2 regions of the Apibacter sp. HY039 genome follow, and region 1 is predicted to be linked to the other one. Evidence: riboswitches for the same ligand, from Rfam matches in the RefSeq annotation. Region 1 holds a riboswitch; the other holds the start of a gene.
What was found. Region 1 has a riboswitch for cobalamin ahead of metE (5-methyltetrahydropteroyltriglutamate--homocysteine S-methyltransferase). Riboswitches for the same ligand answer to the same signal wherever they lie in the genome.

Region 1 (6,324 bases):
AAATAGGCCTTGGAATTGATTTTACTGCTCGCGACTTACAGGATAAACTTAAGGATAAAGGTCTTCCTTGGGAAATATCTAAAGCATTTGATCATTCAGCCTTAATTGGGGATTTTGTCACTAAAGATAAAGTCAATCTAGATAATGTTAACTTTTCTTTATTAAAAAACGGAAATATTCAACAGCAAGGAAAATCTTCCGATATGCTTTTTCCTTTTAATACGCTCGTTTCTTATATATCCCAGTTTTTTACATTAAAAACCGGAGATATTATTTTTACCGGAACTCCTTCTGGTGTTTCAGCTGTAAAAGAAAATGACATTTTGGAAGGTTTTATTGAAAATGAGAAATTTTTTGAGATAGCTATCAGATAAGTTTATTTATTTATCTTTATCTTATGATCCTGGCTTTTTGGAACAATAAAAAATTTTTCAGGCGACCACTGTGCTAAAAAAATTTCGGATAAGTCTTCATATCCTTCTTTTTTAAGCTCTCCCTTAAGCCAGTCTTCCGTTTTATCTATTCCTTCCAGATAAACATGATTAATTTCTCCTTCTATAACTAATAAAACTGCGTATTTGTCATAATCATCTGTAAAAGCTGTAATCGACCCATCTTGCTCCATTTGTGCAAAATACACTTTAGATATATCATAGATTCCATCATTTTTCAAAACGTTTGCATAGGTCATAATATCCATTTTTGCTTTTTTAAATCCTTCAACATTGAGTTTTCCTTTAAGTACCAAGGGAATAATAGGCCCTTCAATCAATCCTCTTAAACGGCTATATTTTTTCGAAAAAAAAGCAATAAAATATATAATTATGGTCCATATCAATAAGACTATCCCAAACTCTAATATTGAAATACCCGGATTGTATAATATCCCTCCGACGAGACCTCCTAAAACAATATTCTGAATAAGGTCTATACCTGATACCTGGTTTAAGATTGTTCGCCCTATAAGCTTAATGTAAACTAAAACAGCTATAAATGCTACAACAAGTTTTATTCCAATAAAAATGTTGTCAACCAAATTAAAACTACCGAAAAAAGCATTTTTTAAATCCATTACCTTATGTAAATTAGTGTTGAATACAAAATTATAAATTTTATCTTACAAATTGTCTAATTTTTCTTAGCTCATTTAATTGACTATACGTTTTTAATTAAACAGATTATAAAAAATGAGCCAAAAGTCTTTAACTTTCAGCTCATTTTAAACAAAACTAGATAAAACCTTTCTGTTTTAATCTAAAACAGAAACCGGCCTTTTATCATCTCCTACAGCAACAAAAGTAAATTCACCAGTAACAGCTTTTTCTCTATGTTCATAATACATTTGTTCAATAAATATTTCCACTTTTACTTTTAAACTGGTGTTTCCAATTTCTATTACATTCCCAATCAGTTCCACAATTGTTCCTGCAGGTATGGATTTTTTAAAATCAATTTTATCACTTCTAACGGTAACCATCTGCTTGTGGCAAAATCTTGTCGCTGTAATGAAAGCAACTTCATCCATCCACTGCATAGCAGTTCCTCCGAATAAAGTGTCATAATGATTTGTTGTACCAGGAAATACAGCTTTTAAAATTCTTGATTCCGATTTTTTCTTTCTTTCTTCCAGGTTTAGATCCATATTTATTATTTTATTGGTTATACATGCGAAGCTCTCATTTCTTCAGCAGCTGCTACCATTTCTATAAGAGCTTTTTTTGTTTCATCCCAGCCTCTGGTTTTTAAACCACAATCAGGATTAATCCATAATTGATTTGTAGGAATTTCTTCTTCGGCTTTCTTCATAAGATTTACCATTTCTTCTCTCGAAGGAACCCTTGGTGAATGAATATCATAAACACCCGGCCCAATATCATTTGGATAATTGAACTTAGAAAATACATCTAATAACTCCATGTTAGAACGAGAACATTCTATAGTAATTACATCTGCATCCATATCAGCTATATTTTCTATGATATCGTTGAACTCAGAATAGCACATATGCGTATGAATCTGCGTTTCATCCTTTACGCCACAAGACGAAATTCTAAATGCTTTAATTGCCCAATTAAGATAGTTTTCCCAATCTGCTTTTCTTAAAGGCAATCCTTCTCTGATAGCAGGTTCATCTATCTGTATAATATTGATTCCTGCTTTTTCCAAATCAAGGACTTCATCTCTAATTGCTAATGCTATTTGATAACAGGTATCTTTTCTTGGTTGATCGTCTCTTACAAAACTCCATTGCAAAATGGTAACCGGACCTGTCAACATACCCTTAACCCATTTATCTGTAAGAGATTGCGCATAGGCAGACCATTGCACAGTCATAGGCTCAGGACGATGAACATCTCCATAAATGATTGGAGGTTTTACACATCTGCTTCCATAGCTCTGCACCCATCCATTTTTTGAAAATGCAACACCTTCAAGACTTTCACCAAAGTATTCAACCATATCATTTCGTTCAAATTCGCCATGAACGAGAACATCCAATCCAATTTCTTCCTGAAAACGTATAGCTTTTTCGGTTTCTTTCTTTAGTAAATCTTCATATTCAGAGAGAGAAATTTCTCCTTTTTTCATTTTTGAACGCCACGAGCGTACTTCAGCGGTTTGTGGAAATGATCCTATAGTTGTAGTAGCAAATAAGGGTAATTCCAGAGCTTTTTGTTGTTTTTCTTTCCTCTCGGAGAAAATATTATGTCTTTTATCCTCTACTTTTTCTATATTTTTAATTCTATCCTGAACGTTTTGATTGTGAATAAGCGGAGAAATATTCCTTCTACTTACAGAATCTGTGTTTTCTTCCAATTCTTTTAAAAATTCGGGTGTATCCTTTTTTTCTGCTAATTGTTTAAGTGTTACTACCTCTTTGATTTTTTGTTTGGAAAAAGCCAGCCAATCTTTAATTTCCGGAGAAAGAACTTTTTCGTTGGTTTCTGAGTCCAAATCTACAGGGCAGTGAATTAAAGAACAGGAAGGTGCTATTATCACTCTATCTTTTCCTACTTTGTCTGAGGCTCTGTCAATTATTTTTAAAGAATTCTTAAAATTATTTTTCCAGATGTTTCTCCCATCAATAATCCCTAGTGAAACAGACATATTTTCAGGAAGCTTGTCAAGTACTTCATCAAGTTGTTCAGGACAGCGAACCAAATCTATATGTAATGCCTGCACAGGCAAGCTGAGAGCTAGATCTAAATTATCTTTAAGACCATCAAAGTAAGTAGCAATCATTTTCTTGATAAACGGATACTTTTTATTAATTTCGGTATATACATATTGTAATGCATCCTTTACTTCAGCGTCTATATCTAATGCAAGAAAGGGTTCATCGAATTGTATCCATTCCACTCCTGCTTCTTTTAATTTTTCAATGATTTCCAAATAAATCGGCAGAAGACTTTTTACTAATTCTATCTTATTGAAATCTTTTTCTTTTTCTTTACCAAGCAACAAATACGATACAGGACCTATTATAACAGGCTTTGTAATAATGCCTTCTTGTTTTGCTTCTAAAAATTCATCTATGATTTTTGTTGAGAATAAAGAAAATTTCTGATTCTTTTCAAATTCAGGTACAATGTAATGATAGTTAGTATCAAACCATTTGGTCATTTCCATTGCAGTTATATCAATACCTTCCTTTTGATATCCTCTTGCCATTGCAAAATACAACTCCTGTTCAGAGTTAGAGCTCTTTACTAAAATTTTGTTGTAGCGTTTAGGGATGGCTCCTACCATCAAAGACATATCCAATACCTGATCATAAAACGAAAAATCGTTGGAAGGTATTACTTCTATTCCAGCACTTTTCTGTAACATCCAGTTACCTAATCGGATATCTTTCCCTGTTTTCATCAGTTCCTCAACTGATATTTTACCGGCCCAAAATTTTTCACAAGCCTTTTTAAGTTCTCTGTTACTACCAATTCGCGGGTAGCCAAGATTGTGTGTTTGCATCTTTTTTAACTTTTAAATGATTAAACTATAAAAGTTCTTATTGTTAAATTTCAAAAATGCTTTCAAAAAAGAGTAAAGTATATGAGGTGTACTATATAACAATAAAAATACCTCCCAGAAATATTTTATGGGATATACTTATCTTTATAATTTAACCTACGACCTTTGCTTCAAATCGCGAAAGCATTGTCAATTCAAAATAGGCAGGTCTCCTGGCTTGTAATATTTTATCTACCTTCTCACTTTTTACGGCAATGGTATATATTGATAAAACTCATACATTACTTACAGTTGCGCGACAGCTCATGATTTACACATGATTCCCTATTATTCTGCTTTTACACAGCACCATATTCTGGTTGATAAAGAAATTAAGAAAAGAACTTAACCAAACAAATATATAAAAAAAGTTATCTAATATTACGATTTATAACAAAATAAAAATGAGAGAAACACTCTCATTTTTATTTTGATTTAATTTTATTTAAAAAGCTTTTATTTATATTTTTTATAAAGTCAAAGTATCTGTTTTTATATACTTACTATTTAACTTCATACTCCAATCGAATAGTCACACTTGCTGTTTTATTTTTGGAAGAGGTATTAAATGTTCCTCCCCAAGAATATTCATCATCAGATGAATTTTGTGCTGTAATTTGAAAAACACCTAAATTTGCTGTTTTTAATTTACCTAATTTACCTCCTGCATTTTTAGCTATTTCTTCTGCTCTTTTTCTCGCATCTTGAGTAGCATCTGCAATCATCTGAATTTTTAAATCCGCTAATTTTGTATAATAATAAGAAGGGGCTTTTGAATATAGTTCAACGCCACTATTAATTAGTTCGGTTATTTCACGTGATAAATTTTCAACTTTTTCGACATCTTTGGATTCAATGGACACTGTTTGATCTAATTGATAACCTGAAAATACAGAACTTCTCCCTCCATCTGTATTATAATAATCATACTGTTTATTAATATCTACAGAAGAAAAAACCAGTTCATTATCTTTGAACCCTTTTGACACCAGATAATCTCTTATTTTTTTCCTATCTTGCTCTAAATCCGAATATGCCGTTTTTAAATCCATGCTTTTCTTTGAAAAATCGCCATTCCATACAATCAAATCAGATATGAAATCTTTAGTACCTAAACCTTTAACTGAAATAGAAGTAGTCAGATTTTTATTTTTGAAAGAATTACCTAAAAAATAGGCTGATATTATTAAACCTAAAGAAGCTATTAATGTTGATACAACTAATCCTTTTCTCATTTTTATATATTTATACCAAATATACAAAAAAAATAGCCAGATTATTAATCCAGCTATTTTTTTACTTTATACTTACTATTAAAGAGTATCAATATTATTTAAATCTTTAAAGGATTGTTCCAGTCTTTTCCCAAAAGATTCTTCTGATTTACGAACCCAAACTCTTGGGTCATAATATTTTTTATTTGGAGAATCTTCTCCTGTTGGGTTACCTACCTGAGTTCTCAGATATTCTATATTAGTTTCTACATAATCTCTTACTCCTTCAAGATAAGCAAACTGTAAATCTGTATCTATATTCATTTTTATTACTCCATAACTAATAGCTTCTCTAATTTCTTCTAAAGAAGATCCAGAACCTCCATGGAATACAAAGTTGATAGGTTTTTCAGAACCGCCAATTTGTTTTTGAATATACTCCTGGGAATTTCTTAATATTTTCGGTTCTAATTTAACATTCCCCGGCTTATAAACTCCATGAACATTACCAAAAGCAGCAGCTATTGTGAAGTCTGGACTAATTGAATGTAATGCCTGATATGTTTTGTAAACATCTTCCGGCTGAGTATATAGTTTAGAGCTATCAACATCAGAGTTATCCACTCCATCTTCTTCACCGCCTGTAATTCCTATTTCTACTTCAAGAGTCATTCCCATTTTAGCCATTCTTTGGAAATATTTAGCCGAAATCTCAAGGTTTTCTTCTAAAGATTCTTCTGATAAGTCCAGCATATGTGAAGAGTATAGTGTTTTACCTTCTTTTTTATAAAATTCTTCACTTGCATCTAGCAAACCGTCTATCCAAGGAAGTAATTTTTTAGCGCAATGGTCTGTATGTAAAATTACTGTAGCACCATAAGCTTCGGCTAAAGTGTGAATATGTTTAGCTCCTGCTATAGCTCCTAAAACGTCTGCTCTAACATTATCATTTTTAAAACCTTTTCCGGCATTGAACTGTGCTCCTCCATTTGAAAATTGTATAATAATAGGAGCATTTACTTTTACTGCAGTTTCTAAGGCCGCATTTATATTACTGGAACCAATCACATTACAAGCAGGCAAGGCAAATTGTTTTTCTTTT
Region 2 (6,324 bases), on a different contig from region 1:
AAAAGTAGCAGTGTCTACTTTGGCTATATACCCCAACTGGGCGTTAGGATCCATTCCTACAGGCCCTGCATACGATGAGATGTATGCATACCCTTTATCAAATATTATATAACGGCAATTAGGAATTTTAATTTCTGCTATATGTGTTGCATTTTTCGCATTCATTACTTCAACGTAATTAGATACGTTGATAACTGCATATAGTTTAGAACCATATATTTGAATATCATTGCCTACATCTCCTAAATTTCCAACTACTGAAGGATTAGCTTTTCCATAAATATTTTTTGAGTAAGTTCCTTTAGTATAATCGAAATAATCTATAGATGCTTTATTATAGCCCATATTTCCTTCATTAAGAATATATAATCCATCCGTATTAATATCTTCAGGAGTAGTGATACGGTCGTTTTCAGGTTCCAATGCCGAAATTTCATCATTGTGACATGAATAGAAAACGAAAAGGGATAAACAAAGTATCCCTACGTTTTTTATATAATTAGTTTTCATGGAAACTATTTAGTTAAGAAAGCGAAATGTCCCGGTATAACTCCTGTCTGATTTTCAGATAATAAAGTTCCGCTTGAATTGAATCGGTACAATTTACCTGGTGAATAATAATTGGTTGCATCTGCAATAAATATATCACCATTTTTAGGGTTGATAGTTATACCATAAGGAGTTTTAATTTCAGATTGTGTGGATTCATCCAAAAAGCGATCAGCAATTTTTATTTGAGTAGTAATATCAATCACCCCATATTGATTAGTTGATGTACTGCCCACCCATTCGGTACCATAGTAATAAAGTTTATCCTGATAAAAAGCCATATCACTTACCGTAATATTAAAAGTTTTTATTATTTCATCATTTTCCGGAGATAAAACAGACAAACCGGGTGCATTGCCTCTAGATGAAATCCATACCTTATTATTTTTATCGGTTCTCACTCTCCACAAATTAGGAGCAACCACTTTACGCTGAGTTTCCGTAAAGGTATTTAAATCAATAATAGATACAGTATTATCTAAATCATCCTGTGTATATCCTCCTGAGTTAGCTACATATAATTTATTATTGGCAATAGCCATTTCTTCCGGCTGATAACCCACGGCAACTTCATTAACTATAGATAAGTCGGCAGTATTTATTTTATAAACAATACCAGTTCGTTTTTGACCGGAAACAATAGGACCGTTAAATGAAGTAACATAGGCATACCCATTATTAAAGACAATGCTTCTGCAATTGTTGATTTTTATTTGTCCCAGATGTTTGGCGGTCTGGGCGTCCATAACTTCAATATAATTAGAACCGTTGATTACCGCATAGAGTTTTCCATTATATATTCGAAGATCATTACCAATATCACCCAGCTTATTTACTATATCAGGATTTACCTTTGTATAAACACTTAATGTATATTCTCCGGTATCCAGATTTAAAAAATCCAGTGAGGCGTTATTATTACCCATGGCACCTTCATTTAGAACAAATAATCCGTTGCCTAAAGTGACTGTGTCGGAAGCCTCACTCCAAATATCATCGTTATTACAGGAAATAAGACTGAATACTGCAAATAAAAGAAAAAGTAATTTTTTAAAGTTCATATTTTTAATTTATAAATTTATACGTAATGAAAGCCTGTAATTTCTTCCAGGCATAGGATAATTTCTTATAACATAATACTGTCTATCGAAAATATTATTAACTTCAGCCGCTATTTTAAACTTAAAATGATTGGCTTGAATGGTATGAGATAGAGATAAATCATGGGTATACCATTCTTTTTCGTAATTATCTGGAATATTAGCAGACATATTGTATCTTTCACCGGTGTATATAAAACTGTAATTTAAATCCCAGTTTTTAAATATCAGCCCAGCCAATAAGCTGCCACTGTTCCATGGTATATATGGAATTTGATTTTTATAATAACTATCTTTAGGTGATGTAACATCCTGTGCATCTTCATAAGTATAAACTGCTTTCAGATTAATCAACATCTCTTTCTGAATTAATACCGATGTCTGGGTAGATATTTCTATACCTTTAATACGAGTTTCACCTAAATTGATCATAGACCACCTGAAAGGCTGTATAGCCAATGCAATAATTTTATCTCTGACTTCATTATAATAGATATCGGCAGAAAATCCCCAATTTTTGACTACAGAGGAAGAAAAGTCCTGACTGTAATTAATTCCGAAATCATACTGTGTTGTATATTCTGGTTTTAAATTAGAAGTGCCGATTTCAGTATAGTATAGATCATTAAAAGTAGGTGCCCTGAATATTCTCTTATAAAAGCCATGAAGTGTAAAATCACTCTTGATAAAAGGCTTATAACTAAGAAAAAGAGTAGGAGTAAATTCATTTTTATCAGGTGAAGCCTGTGTAGATAATTTATTATTTATTTTTTCCTGAATAAATGTTCCTAAAACACTGGCCTGAAATTTCAGGCGTTTTAATTGAATATTACTAGCCAGTGCTACAAGTTCTGTGTTTCTTTCCGGGTAAGCAAATTGGTAAAGATTAGCATCCAGAGAGTTATATTGATAGTCTGCGGATAATCCTAAATCCCAAAATGGTAATAAAGAATATTTTTGAGCTAGTGAAAAATAAAATTCTTTTTGCTTATAAATATTATTTATGTATTTAGTAGACTCATCATTGCTAAGATAATGAGTATAGTCATATGCAAATTTGCTGTTTAGGAGTAGTTTGTATTTATCAGTTATTTCTTTTTCAAAAGAACCCTGAATGAAAAAATTTGTATCCCATTGTTTTTGTTTTTTTTCATATACGTTTTTAACAATAGCCGTAGGAATGCCTCTTTCAGAGTCATAAAAATAGCTTTTAAAATTCCATTTTCCGCGGTAAATATTTCCAAATATACCTGCCTCTGCTCTTATTGCATTTATGTTTCCATTTTTTCGGATTGCAGTGGTATCCCAAGCGATAGCACCTCCTGAGGTCCTCATAGTCTGACGAAATTTATATTTTCCGCTTGAATTGAGAAAGTCAATACTTAGAGAGGTACTAATAAAAGGTGAAATTTTTTGCTCCCATATAAATGAAGGATTTACAAGTGAAAATGAACCTGATCGATAACTAACTATTAAATTAGTTTTTTTATTTATTTTAAAATCAGGCTTTTTACTTTTTAAGTAAATACTTCCTGCAGTACTATAGTCTTTAGCTGTCTGAAGAATTTGACTTTTCTGACCATTGTACAACGAAATGGATTCCAGATTGTCTAATGAAAATTTTCCTAAATCAACAGTTCCGTTCTGGGCATTACCTAACTGAATTCCGTCATAAAACACACCTACGTGCTGGCTACCCATTCCTCTTATATTAACCGTTTTCATTCCGCCTATACCTCCGTAATCCTTTAACTGTACACCTGAAAAAAATCGGATAGCATCAGCAACAGTAACGCTGTTAAGTTTTTCCAATTCTTTACCGGACAACTTTTGATATGGAATTATATTATCATTTTGTTTCTTTCCTTCAATAATAATCTCAGAAATGTCTTTTTCTTCAGAATCAGTAATATTCTGGGAAAAAAGAAAAGTGGAAATAAAAATTAAGGTTATGGAAAATAATATGTTGTTATTCCTGTTCATTCGTAATTAGCTATATTTATGAAATATAAATTTGCAGCTTGGAATAAGTGAATAAACAGCAAAAGCAATACACTTTAATATTACTTAAATTGTTTACAGCTTTGTTCCTCGAAAGCTTATAAAACTATATTTCGATAGATTTGGCAGGTTTTCTGACTTTCCCCATTTAAAAGAATTGTATATGAATATAGATTCAATACATCTCTGAAATTACATAGCGAGATTACAGTAGCGGGCCTGTTCCGGATTTACACCGGATTTCCCTTTAAGTTTATATTGTTTGAAAATAAAAACAGATAAACACCAATCACTTACAAATATAAAGATTTAAATTACTTCGCCAATTATTTTTTATTAAGTAAATAAAATATCATAGATTTGAATCATGAATATCCAACTTCCTGAAAAATTGTATTACTCAATTGGAGAAGTCGCACAGGCTTTTCAGGTAAATACTTCTCTTATACGATTCTGGGAGAAGGAGTTCGATATAATTGCTCCAAAAAAAAATAAAAAAGGAGATAGATTTTTTACACCGGAAGATATAAAAAATCTTAGACTCATATATCATTTGGTTAAGGAAAAAGGGTATACTTTAGATGGGGCAAGAACCGTATTGAGTACTCAATCAAATATATCAAAAAAAATAGAAATTATTACCCGTTTACAAGCGGTTAAGGCAGAACTGATTAAGCTAAAAGATTTATTAGACGATTAAATTTAAATTTAAATAGAAAATGGAATTACCAAAATTTTTAATTGCAGACAACTCTAACTTTCCTGATGACTTGTTTGTAGTACACACAGAATATCCTCGTTTTATTTTAAACGTAGAGGAAGAAGAAGTAGAATGGTTCGATCAATTGGAAGGAGAAGAAGAAGATGTTACCAATGAGGTAAACGAATTACTTCAGCAAGCTTTTGATTTTTGCGATGCCGAAATTGATAAGTACGAAGAGGAAGATGAAAATTAATTTTTAATAAAATAAAAATGGAAAAATAAGCAGTATCACTGCTTATTTTTTTTATATTTACTATAAACAAAACATATAAATGATGAACTATAATCAAGGAATGATGATGCCCGGAACACTTGAAGGAAAAGTGGTTATAGTTACGGGAGGAGGAACGGGCTTGGGAAAATCCATGACACAATATTTTCTTACATTGGGAGCTAAAGTAGTCATTGTTTCCAGAAATTCAGATAAATTAAAAGAGACTGCTCAGCAGTTAAGAACTGAATGTAAGCAGGGTGAAATTCTTACTTATGCTTTGGATGTTAGAGAATATGAGGCTGTTGAAACTATGGTTAACTTTGTAATTGATCATTTGGGTAAAATTGATATCTTAGTAAATAACGCTGCTGGAAACTTTATATCTCCGACTGAGAGATTATCATCCAGGGCTTTTGATGTAATAATTGATATTGTGTTAAAAGGTAGTAAAAATTGTACGTTGGCAATAGGTAAATATTGGATTAAGAATAACTTGCCAGGTACCGTGTTGAGTATTGTAACTACCTACTCATGGACAGGTTCTGGTTATGTTGTCCCATCAGCAATGGCTAAAGCAGGAGTTCTAGCAATGACACGTTCTTTGGCTGTGGAATGGGGGAAATACAAGATAAGGTTTAATGCGATTGCTCCGGGTCCTTTTCCCACTAAAGGAGCCTGGGAACGGTTATTACCTGGGCATTTAAAAGAAAAATTTGATTTAACTAGTAAAAACCCATTGAAAAGAGTAGGTGAACATCAGGAATTGTCCAATTTAGCAGCTTTTCTTATTTCAGATTATTCTTCATTTATAAACGGAGAAGTTATAACTATCGATGGAGGAGAATGGCTTCAAGGTGCTGGAGAATTTAATATATTTGACCAAATTACCCCTGAAGAATGGGATGAAATAAGTATAAAACGGGAATAAATTTTATATTAATTTTTAATTTTAATCCAATTGTATAATATGTTGAACCTAAATAAAATAATTGAATAATAAATTTTAACTTTTAAATTTTTAGTAATTTTAAGAATATATTTTTTGTTGATATTATGATAAGCTTTTCTGATTAAAGACATATTCATATCATATTCGTCTTTAGAAATATTACCCTTAAGTTGCATCAATAAATTGAACATGGCAAATAAATGTCTCAGGTTATATTTTTCTAAATTATATTTTAGCTCATCATATAATTTTATATCACATAATAGTTTTTTTAGTAAAATATCAGTTTCCAGAGTTCCGATTAATCTAACAGATTGATTTTTAGTTTCAGAAAATTCATGAGGAGTGTAATAATAAGTCCCATTACAGAAACCTATGTTTTTACAATTTAATAAGATTTTTCTATCAATATATTCATCACCATTAAGAATTGCATGAGGTAAATCTCTAAAAGAAACAGATTGAAAAATTTCTCTTTTCATTATGGGTCTTAAGTGTATTTTCCAGTTTCCTATTGTCAACTTGAAAGCATCAAGACCAGAAATAGGTTGAGATAACAAAAAAGAATTATCATTTGATATTACTGTAGGAGAAACCATATCAAACACATTTTTTTCCAGTTCATTTACAGCACACTCAATAAGGTCAAGACTTATTTTGTCGTCATGATCAAATAAAAAACAATACTTCCCACTAGCTATATCCTGACCTGCGGCTCTTGCATAATGAGCAGCTCGTTCATTTTTTT

Region 2: linked by a shared signal. The riboswitch ahead of EQ921_RS04880 (TonB-dependent receptor) and the one ahead of metE (5-methyltetrahydropteroyltriglutamate--homocysteine S-methyltransferase) in region 1 are both predicted to bind cobalamin.

Annotation. Positions count from the first base shown of each region.
Region 1 is NZ_SAYM01000001.1:367,161-373,484, reverse strand. It holds gene EQ921_RS01770 (fumarylacetoacetate hydrolase family protein) at 1-374, shown strand, start outside; gene EQ921_RS01765 (DUF421 domain-containing protein) at 377-1,072, opposite strand; gene EQ921_RS01760 (acyl-CoA thioesterase) at 1,250-1,642, opposite strand; gene metE (5-methyltetrahydropteroyltriglutamate--homocysteine S-methyltransferase) at 1,660-3,969, opposite strand; cobalamin riboswitch at 4,154-4,337, opposite strand; gene EQ921_RS01750 (SIMPL domain-containing protein) at 4,512-5,243, opposite strand; gene fbaA (class II fructose-bisphosphate aldolase) at 5,322-6,324, opposite strand, start outside.
Region 2 is NZ_SAYM01000002.1:174,917-181,240, reverse strand. It holds gene EQ921_RS04890 (YncE family protein) at 1-510, opposite strand, end outside; gene EQ921_RS04885 (YncE family protein) at 516-1,610, opposite strand; gene EQ921_RS04880 (TonB-dependent receptor) at 1,620-3,632, opposite strand; cobalamin riboswitch at 3,757-3,955, opposite strand; gene EQ921_RS04875 (MerR family transcriptional regulator) at 4,018-4,350, shown strand; gene EQ921_RS04870 (hypothetical protein) at 4,370-4,606, shown strand; gene EQ921_RS04865 (SDR family oxidoreductase) at 4,689-5,555, shown strand; gene EQ921_RS04860 (glycosyltransferase family 2 protein) at 5,564-6,324, opposite strand, start outside.